Regions from separate parts of the Arthrobacter sp. P4_F10 genome, predicted to be linked through region 3. Evidence: riboswitches for the same ligand, from Rfam matches in the RefSeq annotation. Region 3 holds a riboswitch; each other region holds the start of a gene.
What was found. A riboswitch is a leader RNA that binds a small molecule or an ion and turns the genes downstream of it on or off. The one in region 3 is predicted to bind cyclic di-AMP.
Positions count from the first base shown of each region.

Region 1: it holds a riboswitch for cyclic di-AMP, as region 3 does, so the genes downstream of both, AC1DR1_RS13230 (NlpC/P60 family protein) here and AC1DR1_RS12775 (hypothetical protein) in region 3, are expected to answer to the same signal.
Region 2: it holds a riboswitch for cyclic di-AMP, as region 3 does, so the genes downstream of both, AC1DR1_RS09615 (aggregation-promoting factor C-terminal-like domain-containing protein) here and AC1DR1_RS12775 (hypothetical protein) in region 3, are expected to answer to the same signal.

Region 1 is NZ_JBFUJJ010000011.1:23,208-27,478, reverse strand. Features, by position in the region: gene mobA (molybdenum cofactor guanylyltransferase) at 1-544, opposite strand, end outside; gene AC1DR1_RS13235 (HNH endonuclease) at 630-1,130, opposite strand; gene AC1DR1_RS13230 (NlpC/P60 family protein) at 1,351-2,088, opposite strand; cyclic di-AMP (ydaO/yuaA leader) riboswitch at 2,384-2,553, opposite strand; gene AC1DR1_RS13225 (M23 family metallopeptidase) at 2,691-3,512, opposite strand; cyclic di-AMP (ydaO/yuaA leader) riboswitch at 3,517-3,736, opposite strand; gene AC1DR1_RS13220 (iron-dependent transcriptional repressor DtxR) at 3,882-4,271, opposite strand, start outside.
Region 2 is NZ_JBFUJJ010000006.1:139,273-143,543, reverse strand. Features, by position in the region: gene AC1DR1_RS09625 (response regulator transcription factor) at 1-309, shown strand, start outside; gene AC1DR1_RS09620 (sensor histidine kinase) at 313-2,013, shown strand; cyclic di-AMP (ydaO/yuaA leader) riboswitch at 2,182-2,341, shown strand; gene AC1DR1_RS09615 (aggregation-promoting factor C-terminal-like domain-containing protein) at 2,341-3,165, shown strand; gene AC1DR1_RS09610 (bifunctional glycosyltransferase family 2/GtrA family protein) at 3,314-4,271, shown strand, end outside.
Region 3 is NZ_JBFUJJ010000010.1:58,025-62,295, forward strand. Features, by position in the region: gene AC1DR1_RS12760 (DNA alkylation repair protein) at 1-14, shown strand, start outside; gene AC1DR1_RS12765 (cation:proton antiporter) at 65-1,279, opposite strand; gene AC1DR1_RS12770 (hypothetical protein) at 1,276-1,554, opposite strand; cyclic di-AMP (ydaO/yuaA leader) riboswitch at 1,725-1,928, shown strand; gene AC1DR1_RS12775 (hypothetical protein) at 1,933-2,598, shown strand; gene AC1DR1_RS12780 (sensor histidine kinase) at 2,695-3,699, opposite strand; gene AC1DR1_RS12785 (response regulator transcription factor) at 3,692-4,271, opposite strand, start outside.

The DNA.
Region 1 (4,271 bases), on a different contig from region 3:
GCCTAGCAAGAAGGGCGAAGACCGACGCGTTTTCCAGGCTGCCCCTGGCCGCGGCGTCCGCAACACAACGTTGTAGCGCAGCTGTGCCATAAAACCCCGCGAGTGGTTGCTTCCGGCCTTCGGCCGAGACGGCCATGACGCCGTCGCCCCCGTCCCGTTCCGGCGCAACTGCAACAGACGCGGCCAGCGATTCGGCCAGGGCGCGGACTGCCTCGGCCGAGCGCGGCATGTCACAGGCAAGGACCAGGGTAAACGGCGCCGCCGCGGCTGCCCCGTGCCGGCCGGGGTGGTCCGCGTCCAGCGCGGCCAGTCCCGCGGCGATGGCTGCGGCCGGCCCCGCGAAAGGCGGGTCTTCCCTGCAGCTCAGCACGCCCCCGGGCAGGTCCCCGGGGTCAGGACCGACGACGACGGTGCGCCCTGCCCCGCCCGCGGCGCGCAGTGAGCGCTCAAGGAGGGTGGCGCCGTCGTAGATCAGCCCGGATTTGGGCACGCCGCCCAGGCGGGAGGACCGTCCCCCGGCGAGAATAATGGCATCGAACTCCACCGGTTCAGCCTAGCGCGGCGCCGGCTGCCGCCGAATCAGCCATGAACTGCCCGGCAGCAGTTCAGGCAGCAGTCCAGGCAGCAGTTCAGGCCGCTGACTCAGGCAACAGGAACGGGTCCCAAGCCGGCGTCGGCTTCTCGAGCTCCTTGATTTGCCAGATGGCGCCCTTTGGCGGGCCCGGAACAAAACCGATCTTCCAGCCCATCTCCGCCGGGGTGTGGTCGCTCTTGGCGTTGTTGCACCGCAGGCACGCCGCCACCAGGTTCTCCCAGGAATCGGCCCCGCCCCGGGATTTTGGCTGGACGTGGTCGATGGTGTGGGCAGCCTTGCCGCAGTAGGCGCAGCGGTGGGCATCGCGGCGGAGCACGCCGCGGCGGCTCACCGCTGTCATGGTGTTGTACCTCGGCCGGATGTAGCGGTTCAGCAGGATCACGGACGGGCGGCCCAGAATATCCTGGGGGCCGACAACGGGGTCGTCCCCTTCGGCCACCACGCTGGCCTTTCCGGTTAGGACAAGGACGAGCGCCCGGCGGAAGGTGATGACCGCCAGGGGTTCATATCCAGCATTCAGAACGAGAGTGCGCATCCGCATACCTCTTCACGGCCGCACCCGCCAGCGGCACGAGGGCCGGCTGCCCTCTGCATGGTCGGGCTATGGATCGACAACACAAGAGTAAACACTCAGGTGCCGGATCACCGAATATTTTTTCACGGGCGCAGTCTTCAGCGCGGAAAGTTCACGGCGCGGCAACGCAAAAGACCCCCGCCAAGAGGCGGGGGTCTTTCGAAGGTGCTGGGGGTCTTGCTTAGGCGCCGACGCGGATGAAGACCGGGCCGGAGCCGACGTTTACGCTGTACAGCGCGGTGGTTCCGCCGTTCCAGCCGCCGTGGACTGCCATGCCGTTGCCGACGTAGACCGCGATGTGAGCCATGCCCACGCCGCCGTTCTGGTAGTAGGCGAGGTCGCCCGGGCGTGCCTCGGCGGCGCTCACGGTGCGGCCCAGGGACAGGTAACCTGCCGGCCAGCCGTGGTAGTGGATGCCGGCCGCGGCCAGCGCGTTGGTGGCGAGGGCGGTGCAGTCCTGCGCCACGCCGATCTGTGCGTAGGCAGCGGCGGCGATGGTTGCGCCGGAGCCGCTTCCGATGCCGGCGGGAGCCTGGGCAGCGACGCCGCCGCTGACACCAAGCTCGGTGCCACCGGCGCGGGAGGCGTTGGAATCCTGGACCTGCACGACGGGAGCCGGCGACGTGGTCACAGCGGGCTTCTCGTAGGAGATCGCGATGGTGGAAGCGGCCGAGATTGTGGCCGGAGCGGCGGACTGGACTTCCAGGGCCGAAGCGGAGGTGGATTCGCGCTGAACATTGGTCTCAGCAGCGTTGGCTGCGATTCCACTGGTCAGAACCAGACCGGAAGCTGCGGCGATGACCGCGGCCTGACGGCCCACGCCGCCGGCGTTGTCGCCGACAGCCTTGGCAATAACAGCCAGCGAGTTGGTCTTGGTGACCTCGGCGCGGTGCCGTGCAACAGTTGCACGAGTAGTCATTAAGTTCTCTCTTTCGTGATCCTTGGACCGCGCGCTTTCGGGCACGGACTGAGGACGCTCCGGCATCTTGGGGGTACGCCGGATCGCCCCGAAATGGGTTACTTAGCGAAGGGTGTACTGCGAAGACGCGCCAAAAGCGGAAACTGCATGCTGTCCGGGCTCGGTAGAGAATGAGCCTGCGGAACGTGATCCAATCCGGGCGCCGGCAAGGGCGGCACGTGATGTGGATTCCAGCGGGCTCAAAAGAGCCTCGCCGGTGCGCATGCGCGCAGAATTGTGGCGTGAAGACACGAAAGTAGCCTCTCCCAATGCCTACGAGGTGAGCTGTCGGATTCGGATGGGAGTCACCCGGCCGCGCTGCTTCCTGGGAAGCTTTGCGACTTAACCCCAAGGCCTTCTTTCGAAGGCCAAAATTGGTTCCCCCGCCCCTGCCAGACGATGTAATGCGAACGGACCTTGAGCGGTGGCAGAGCTAGGCAATCCACTCAAGAGCGCCAACTTCGGAAAAGTTGGCGTGCTTCAAACCCTACAGGAGTCCGGACCCAATGTCACATTCAGATCACGGCGTGTCACAAGAATCTGAGAGTGGTCCATCGTCTTTGTTAGAGCCAGCCGAGGGGGTCAACGACGTCGCCGTTGACCATCACTTCAAAGTGGAGGTGGCAGCCCGTGGAGGCGCCGGTGGTTCCGCTCATGGCGACGACGTCACCGCGCGATACCTTCTGGCCGACCTCGACCGAGGCAGAGGACAGGTGGTTGTACGTGGTCTCCAGGCCGTTACCGTGGTCGATGACCACCCGGTTTCCACCGCCGAAGGGATGCCATCCATTGAAGGTCACGGTGCCGCTGGCGGCTGCATGGACCGCCGTGCCGCACTGGGCAGCGAAATCCTGGCCGCGGTGGAACTCCCCCGCGCCTCCGGTAATGGGGCTGACGCGGTAGCCGTAGGGCGAGGCCGTGACCAGCTGATCCAGCGGCCCGCCAAGTGTGCCCGCCGATGCGGCGCGGGTGATGCTGCCCACAGACTGGGCGCTCAGCAGCTGCTTGAGCTTCCCGTCCGGATCGCCCTTCGTGGTGACGGCAGTGCGGCTGAAGTCGACCTTTGCCGCGGCAGCGGCGGTGACATCCGGCTGAACGGCGGCCGAGAGAGCGCCGGATCCGCCGGGATTGGAGGCCATCACGGGGCTCGTGACGGGGACCGTCACGGTGAGAACCAGACCAGTTGCGGCCAGGGCGATCCCGGCTTTCTGCCCGACTCCGCTGGCCGAGGCAAACTCCGTTACCTGACGGAACGGACTGCGCCGGCGACGCCGTTCATCGCGGTGCGCGTCGCGCGGGCGTTCGGCCATATGCGCGACGACGGGACGCGGCTCCGGAGCGGGACCGGTCGCGCGGCGACGGCCCCTGGCGGTCTGGGTGGTCAAGAACGGTTCCTCTCTGGAGAGCCTGCGAAGTTAGCTGTCGGATTCGGGTCAGAGAGATCAAAGACCCGGTCCGCCGTTGCAAGCAGCCAGGCACAGGGGTATCCCCAGGGGATCCTTCGGTGGAAGCTGCTTGCCGCTGACGGACTTCACCCCAAGGCTGCTTAAGTAGCAGCCGAAAGTGGTTCCCCCGCCCCTGCCAGAAGGTGGTTCAGCGACTGATCCGCTGGCAGGGCTCGGCTTCGGATCAGGTAACGCTTTGGTATCGGTACTGGCCACTAACTATAGGGGATTAAGCCGCCCGGTGATAAATCCGTAATCGCAACTGTGCAGAACTCATGGGTCGTCCCACAACCGGCCCGTTGCGGCCGGTCAGGCGACCGTTACAAAGACGTGCGCGGCAACCTCGGGCGGCAGTTCCAGGGCTCCCTCGATATCGGGGACGCGGACCGAGATGTACTCCCCCACACGCTCCAGCGAGACCAGCGCGCCAGGCCGGATTCCGCCTTCGTCGAGCTGGGCCAGAAGCTCCGGCTCCACCTGGATCGGCTCCGCGAGCCGGTTGACCGTGATCCGCGAACCCGCACCGTAACCGGCCATGGCCTCCAGGAGGTTTACCGCCCTGTCCGCGGGGGCACCATTGGGCACCCCGCCAAGATCTGCCAGCCCCGGAATGGGGTTTCCGTAGGGCGAAACTGTCGGGTGGTTGAGCATCTCGAAGATTCGGCGCTCGACGCGTTCGCTCATGACATGCTCCCAGCG
Region 2 (4,271 bases), on a different contig from region 3:
ATGGACACCGCCGAGCTGGTGGTCGGGGACCTTGTACTCAATGTCGACACCCGCGAAGTCACCAGGGGCGGTGAGGAGCTGCATCTGACCGCCACGCAGTTCGAGCTGCTGCGCTACCTCATGGAAAACCCCAAACGGGTCATCAGCAAGGCCCAGATCCTGGACCGCGTCTGGGACTATGACTTCGGCGGCCAGGCGAACATCGTGGAACTGTACATTTCCTACCTGCGCAAGAAGGTCGACGCCAACCACGCTCCCATGATCCACACGGTGCGCGGCGCCGGCTACGTCCTGAAACCGGCGGACTGATCCGTGCCTTCACTTTCCGGTGTGACACGCGTCCCCGGGCGCGACTGGCGCAACCCCTCCACGTGGCATTTGCGCACCCGGCTGGTTCTCGTCGCCATGGCGCTGCTCGTGGCTATCTGCGGCGCTGTGGGACTGTTCAGCTACGCCTCCATGGACTTGTTCCTGACCCGGCAGCTCGATGACCAGCTCGGCCAGGCTTCGCACCGCTCGAGTGAGTTCAGCCGGCCCCCTGCCGGCAACCCCAATGGCAGGCCGGATCCCTTAGACGCGCGGGGACAAAGGGTCGGCACCCTCATCGCCCGGATTGAGAACGGCAACGTCAGCAGTGCAGGCTTCCTGGCCACCGACGCCACCCGCGCCTCGCTGTCATCGGAGGACGACCAGATCCTCCTGGGACTACGCACCGACGGTCTCCCCGTTGATCGCTCGCTGTCATCCGGCGCCTACCGTCTCGTTGCCACGCAGACCCCATATGGCGACACCATTGTCACCGGGCTTCCCCTTGCCGATAAACAGAGCACCCTGACCTCCCTTGTCTGGACCATCACTATTGTGTCGCTTGGCGGAATAGTTCTGATCGGCCTTGCCGGGACTGTGCTCATCCGCCGCACCATGAAGCCGTTGGAGCAGCTCTCCGAGGTGGCCACCCAAGTTTCCCGCCTCCCGCTGGACGCCGGCGAGGTGGCGCTCGGGGTGCGCGTCCCGGCGTCCGCCGCCCACCGCGGAACCGAAGTAGGCAGCGTGGGCTACGCGCTGAACCAGATGCTGGACAACGTCTCCAATGCCCTCGAGGCGCGGCAGGAGAGCGAGATGAAGGTTCGGCAGTTCGTCGCCGATGCCTCGCACGAACTCCGAACCCCGCTGACGGCCATTCGCGGCTACACGGAGCTGATGCGGATGACCGAGCACTTCACTCCCGACGGCCAGAGATCCCTCGCGCGCGTGCAAAGCCAGTCCGAGCGGATGACCACCTTGGTGGAGGACTTGCTGCTGCTGGCACGCCTGGACGAGGGACAGCCGCTCAAGATCTCCGACGTCGACCTCACCCAGTTGGCCATCGAGACGGTGAGCGATGAGAAAGTCATGGCCCCGGACCGCATCTGGCAGCTGGAGCTTCCGGAGGAACCCGTGGTGGTGCGCGGTGACGCGACCCAGCTTCACCAGGTCCTCGCCAACCTCCTGTCCAATGCACGCAAGCACACGGACCCCGGAACCAAGGTGGTTACGGGCGTCATGCGTTCGGCTGACGGCAGCGCCATGGTCACTGTGACGGACAATGGCCGCGGCATCGCCCCCGAATTCGTCGGCCGGGTCTTCGCCCGCTTCGCACGTGCCGACGCGGCGCGCACCAATCCCGCGACCAGCGCCGCAGCCAGCGCCGCAGCCAGCGCCGCAGCTAACTCAGCCGTCGCGACGGCGGGGGCCCGGTCCGGGGGCGCCGTGCGCTCGGCATCCGGCGCTGCTTCCGGTGCTGCTTCTAGTGCCGCTTCTAGTGCCGCTTCTAGTGCCTTTGGCATGGCAGCCGGAGGCAGCCATGGTCAGGGAACGGCGACTGCCGCGCCGACCTCGGAGGGCACGAGCGGGTTGGGCTTGTCCATTGTCCATTCGATCGTGGAGGCCCACGGAGGAACAGTCGAGGTCACGTCCCGGCCTGGCCGCACGGAGTTCGCCGTGCGGCTGCCCGCGGCGCCGCCGTCGGCGTAGCCACCCACAGGCCCCCACCCGAACGACCGGCGACTCCGGCGCAAGCCGACACCCCGCAGTTGTGACTCCTGTTACCAAAATGTGACTTAAGCGGCCGGGTCCTGTAGCGTCTTTGGGGTGCGCCGCCATTGGTGCCGCATATCCGGACGGACGCCAAACTCTGCCGCTTCCCGGATTCCGCTGGACCAGGCAGAGGCGGGGGACCCAGAGTTCCCGGGCATTCTGCTTTCATGCGCCCTCGGGGTGAAGCCGACACGTGAGTTTCCGTGCGGCCGGATGACCTCATCCGAACCCGACAGCTAACTCCGCCGGCGTTGAGAGGCCACCATGACTGAATTCCAAGTACAAACGCGCCCTGACGGCGATTCCCATTCCCGTTCCACCAAGTCGCGCCACCGCGCCGAACCGGCCACGCAGGCATCCGCCCTGTCCAGGCTGGCCACCGGCCTCGGCATCACCGGCCGCCGCGCCGCCGTCATCGCCGCCGCCTGCGCCATGCTGGTGGGGGGCGGCGCTGCCAGCCAGGCGGCAGAGCCGGGGAGCCAGGGCACGAACGTTGGAAGCAGCCAAACAGCCACCACCGCCGACCCGCTGGCCAAGCTCAACTTCGAGCGGGCCCAGGTGGCTGGGCCGACCGCTCCAGTGGAAAAAAACGTGGCACCCCAGATCTCGCAGGTTAAGGCCGTCGAAGCGCTGATCCAAGCACCCGCTGCTCCCGTGCCGGCTCCCTCAGCCCCCGCTCCTGCACCGGCTCCTGCAGCCGCTGCGGTTCCCGCCCCGGCCCCCGCTCCCGCACCGGCCCCGGCAGCTGCCCCGGCTCCCGCAGCTGCGCCGGTCGCAGTCGACGACCCCGCCGGGGCCCAGGCCTACGCCGCGGCCCAGCTGGGCAGCTATGGCTGGGCACCGGGCCAGATGCAGTGCCTGCATAAGCTCTGGACCAAGGAATCGGACTGGAAGACGACTGCCACCAACCCCAGCAGCGGCGCCTACGGCGTGGTCCAGTCCCTGCCGGCCACGAAGATGGCGAGCGCCGGCGCCGATTACATGACCAACTACCGGACCCAGATCAACTGGGGCCTGAACTACGTCAAGGAACGCTACGGCTCCCCCTGCGGCGCCCTGAACTTCCACTACGCACACAACTGGTACTAAACCGGCGCTAACCGGCCTCCACAGAAGGCCCCGGATCCACATGGATCCGGGGCCTTCTTGTGTGTCGGGGGCGGACCAGCCGGACTTCCACAGCCCCCGCACAGCTTGACCCTAAAGCCCTCATATGGGCCGCCGGGAAAGTTGAGCCATGACATTCACAGACCAGGCCACAGGAACCCTGCTCCGCTCCACGGCGACGCCGGCCAGCCCGGCCGCACGGCCGGGGCCTGCCCTGGCCGAAGCGCTTGGCCCGGGCACGTCCGCCGGGGCGCTTACCGGCCCGGGCGGCCGGCGCTCAGCCATTGACACGCGTGCCAGCACCCCCCTGCTGGACGTCACCATTCCGGTCTTCAACGAGGAACGGGATCTCGAAGCATGCCTGCGCCGGCTCCACGCGTACCTTCTCGGCGCCTTCCCGCACTCCTTCCGGATCACGGTGGCGGACAACGCCAGCACCGACGGAACGCTCAAGGCGGCGGAACGCGTAGCCCGCGAGCTGCGCGAAGTGAAGGTGGTCCATATGGCCGAAAAGGGCCGCGGTAACGCGCTTCGCAAGGTGTGGCTTGCCTCGCCGTCGCCGGTCCTGGCGTACATGGACGTGGATCTTTCCACTGATCTGGCCGCCCTCGGCCCGCTCCTTGCGCCGCTCATTTCGGGGCACTCCGACCTGGCGATCGGGACGCGCCTGACCCGCAACTCGCGTGTGGTCCGTGGACCCAAGCGCGAATTCATCTCGCGCAGCTACAACTTCCTGCTGCAGTCCCTTATGGGCGCCCACTTCAGCGACGCGCAGTGCGGTTTCAAGGCGATCCGGGCGGACGTGGCCCGGCAACTGCTCCCCCACACACTGGACAACGCCTGGTTCTTCGACACCGAGCTGTTGGTCCTGGCAGAAAAGTGCGGCCTGCGCGTCCACGAAGTCCCGGTGGACTGGACCGACGACCCTGATTCCAGCGTGGACATCGTCCAGACTGCCCTCGCTGACTTGCGCGGCATGGCACGGTTGAGCCGGGACCTGCTCTCGGGCCGGATCCCGGTGCCCGAGCTGCGCGCCGCCCTGGCCCGCGGACCGCTGCCGGCCTCCTCGCGGGCCCAGGAACAAAGCC
Region 3 (4,271 bases):
CCGTTGGAGAGTGACCATCCGACCGTTCCCCGCGGGCCCGGCCCGCGTTCAGAGCTGCGGACTTTCAGACTTTCGGATCTCCGGGACCGCCCGGATCGCCCTGTCCGACGGCGCTGCCGGCATCGCCGGATCTGCCGTCGGCATTTGCAGGCAGCGCGAAAGCCCTCGCCGCCCGTGACCCGGCGACGGCGCTCGCGGCTATGGTGACTAGAGCGCCGGCCAGCAGGGCCGCTGCCTCGCCCGGGAGCAGGACCTGAAGCTGTGTGCCGATGCTCGCCGCCGCAACCGGCACGCCAAGTTGGGCCGCCGACAACACCCCGAGGGGCAGCGGGAGACCCAGGAACGCCAGGCCGGCGTGCGTCAGCAGGGTCCCTACTCCCAGGACCACGCCGAGGGCAATCATCTCCGGATGTCCGGCCAGGTCCTTGAGCGTCAGCGATGCACCCAGCCAGACGAAGAACACCGGACTAAGGAAACCGTCGCTGAGGGCGAACAGTTGCCGGGCCAGCCGCCGCGGTTCGCCGACGGCGGCCACCACCAGGCCGAAGGAAAAGCCTGCCAACATCACGGACACATTGCTCCATGTCGCGACTGCGGCCAGGGCGAAGAGAACGGCCAGCTGGCTCCTCAGCTCCAGGGCAAACTTGCGGCTTTCCGAGAGTTGGTGCACGCGAGCGCGGATTCCCCTGCGCTCCAGCCAGCGCAAGACGAAATAGAGCACCACCGCGCAGCCGGTCACCGTAAGCACGCCCAGCGCCGCGCGGCCTGCGTTGGGCGGATCCACGAGGAGCGGCAACGCCACAATGCAGGCTATGTCGGCGATGGCCACCTGCGCGGTCATGGCGACGACATCGGGTCCGCCGAGGCGCAGCGAATCGATGATCGGAAGGACCAGGGCGGCCGACGAGGACGCCAGCAGCACTGCGTAGAGGGGAGCATGTCCAGTCCCGAAGAGCAGACCGATCCCGGTTCCGACCGCCACCGCTGCCGCCGCGGCCGCAATAGCCCGGCGGGAGCCATTGCCGAGGGCGGAGCGGATCTGCGGATCCCTCACGGGAACATGGGTTCCGGCCACAAACATCATCAGCGCGAACCCGATGTTGGCCAGCAGGATAAACGTCGGGTCCGCAGGATCAACCAGGGCCAGGCCTGAGCGTCCGATCGCGATGCCGGCCAACAGTTCGCCCAGCATCACCGGCAACCGCCAGCGCGCCGGCAGCGCCAGCAGGGGTCCGGCCAGGGCGACGACGGCGATCAGCGCCAGGGACAGGAATGTCACGGCTCGCCGCTGCGGGCGGGCCCAGGGCCCGACCGCCGCTCCACCACGGCGTAGGCTTTCCCGTCCAGGAACGCCCAGTCATTGACAACCATGTACCCAAGTGCGTCCACCCGGTCATTCAGGACGTGCTCGTCGAAACCTCCGTCGCGCGGTTCCGCGTCCCAGGTGGTCACGTGGACGTCCCGGCCGTCCAGGATCAGCAGCTCGGTGTTGACGTCGAAATCCTCCTGTGGCTGATTGCTCAACTGGCAGATGGCGACACAGTGGCTGTTCATTTCGGGCCTCCGCTTCGGCGTGTGCTGATGGCATCATCCTACGTTCGGATGCGGCGCCGCCCCATGGGCAATTGCCGGACCGTTCTGTGGCCGCCGTTACCTGAATGTGACTTTTGCATGCGGATCGCGTTACGGTGGATGAGTGCCTGTTGTCTCCGATACGGGCGCTCCCCAGCCGATTGCCTAACTCTGCCGCGGCCCGGGGGTAACTCGCATCAACGACCGGCAGAGACGGGGAAACCACTTTTGGCCTGCTGATTTCGCAGGCCTTGGGGTGAAGCCGCACAGTGCCCGCAACGACGGGCCCGGGAGTGCGGCCGGGTGCCTCCCATCCGAATCCGACAGCTCACCTCGCAGGCATTGGGAGAGGCTACATTCATGTCTTCAATCAGTACTTTTGTGCGCCATACGGCCGTCCTCGCCGCCGCATCCGGCCTGGTCCTCACCAGCGGAATGGCAGCCAACGCAGCCGCAGCACCTGCTCAGCGGGACTCCGCTCCGGCGTCCAACGTGGACGTCACGGGACTGGTCAGCGCCCCCGTGAACGCCGACTCAAGCGTCAAGATCAGCTTTGACCGCCCCGCGGTAGCTACCGTCGCAGCGCCGGTCATCGAACAGCCCGTTGCCGCGGCGCCGGCTCCCGCCGCTGCGCCTGCAGCAGCACCGAAGGCAACCGTGCAGGTGCAGGCCGCTCCGGCGGCCGCGCCGGCCGCGGCGCCCGCTGCCGGCGGACGCAACGCCATCATGCTCTCGGCCGCTTACAGCCAGGTGGGCATCACCCAGGACTGCACCGCCATGGTCGAAAAGGCCCTTGGCGCGGCAGGCAAGCCGGTTGGCAACATTGGTCCCCGGGCGTTCCTTGGCCTCGGAACCGTTGTGGGCACCCCGCAGCCCGGCGACATGGTGGTCCAGTCCGGCCACGTTGCCATCTACGCCGGCAACGGCCAGGTGGTCAGTGGCGGCATGAACGGAAAGAACCAGACGATGGTCCACCCGCTGTCATGGCTCACGGCGACCGGCGGCGTCACCTTCGTCCGCGCCTAAGCCGCGCTGCCTCTTCCGGGCCGGAAAGTCCGGAAAGACCGGTGATCGATTCCCTTGGGGGCAATCGATCGCCGGTCTTTCCTGTACATATAGTTCTCAGGGATTCCCCCGCCCGGCCAGTGGAAGCGTCAACTTCATGACCGTCCCCTCGGCACCTGTCGCGGCCACCTCAACGGCGCCGCCCGCAGCGACGGCGATCTCCCTGACCAAGGCCAGACCGATGCCAAAGCTTCGCTGTCCGTGTGCACTGCCTGTGCTGGCGGTCCGTACGAAGCGGTCAAAGATCCGGGTCTGATCGACGCCGGTGATTCCGGTCCCCGTGTCCGCCACCGTGATCACGGCGCGGTTCTGCTCGATCGAGGTCGTGATGGACACCCGGCCGCCCGGGGGCGTGTGGGCGAGGGCGTTGTCCGCCAGGGCAAGCACGGCACGGCGCAGCGCGTTATTCTCGATCCGGGCCAGCGGCCGGGCATCGGCTACGAAGTCCACGGCCACCTTGCGCTGCTCTGCCACCAGCTGGAGGCTCCCGGCGACGCTGGCGGCGGTGTCGGCAAGGTCGGCAGGCGGTGCGGAGCGGTCCGGGACTTCCGCTGTTGCCGCGAGGAGCAGTTCGTTGACAATCCCGGTCAGCGTTGCTGCGTCCTCCCGGATCCGGGCCAGGTCGTGGCCTTGCCTGGAGCCGGGCACGGTATTGCGCTGGGCAAGCTGGATCCTGGTGTCCAGGATGGTCAAGGGCGTGCGCAGTTCGTGGCTCGCGTCCTGGACGAAGCGCCGCTGCCTGGCCAAGGCATCACCGAGGGGACGGATGGCGCTGCGCGCGCTGAGCCACCCGACGATGCCGGCCAGCAAGATTCCCGCCACCCCGGCGATGACCATGGCTTCGAGGACATCTTTGGAGTCCAGGTACGCGTAGGCCGTCCCGGCCGCCGCCGAGCCCGGCACTTCTGGATGGGCGAGTTGATTCATGAGGTACAGCGCCGTGGCAGCGAGCAGCCCGAGAACCATGACCGCGCACGCGGCGCTGATCCGCAGCGCGACCTTGAGCGAGGCCTTGCGCAGAATGGAGTGGTCCGGATTTCCTGCGGTCCCGCCGTTACTCATGGGCATCGCCGATCTGGTAACCGAGGCCGTGCACCGTGCGGATGACGGCCTTGGAGATCTTCCGGCGCAGGTGATGAACATAGGTATCGATCACGCCGGGCTGGTCCGAGGCGTGGAAGTACGCCGCGAGGAGTTCGTCCCGGGTGAAGACACGGCCGGGTTCCGCGGCCAGGGCTGCGAGCAATTGGCCTTCTTTCGCGGTCAGCGACACCGTGTGCCCGTAGACGGACCGGACGGAACGCTGCGTCGGATCCAGTTCCCAGTCCCCGATCGCCACCGGCGCCGGGGCCGGGGAAGGGAAGGTGCGCGTCAGTGCGCGCAGGCGTGCCGCCAGTTCGCCGGCGTCGAACGGCTTGGTCACGTAATCGTTGGCTCCGGCGTCCAGACCCCTGATCTTTTCGTCGGCATCGCCCAGCGCGGTCAGGATCAGGATGGGCGTGGCAATGCCTTTCGACCGTAAAGCCGCGATGAGGGCGATACCGTCCATGACAGGCAGCCCGCGGTCGATCACCATGACGTCCCAGGCCCCGGTCAGTCCGTGGTGGAGGCCATCACGGCCGTTGGTGACCAAC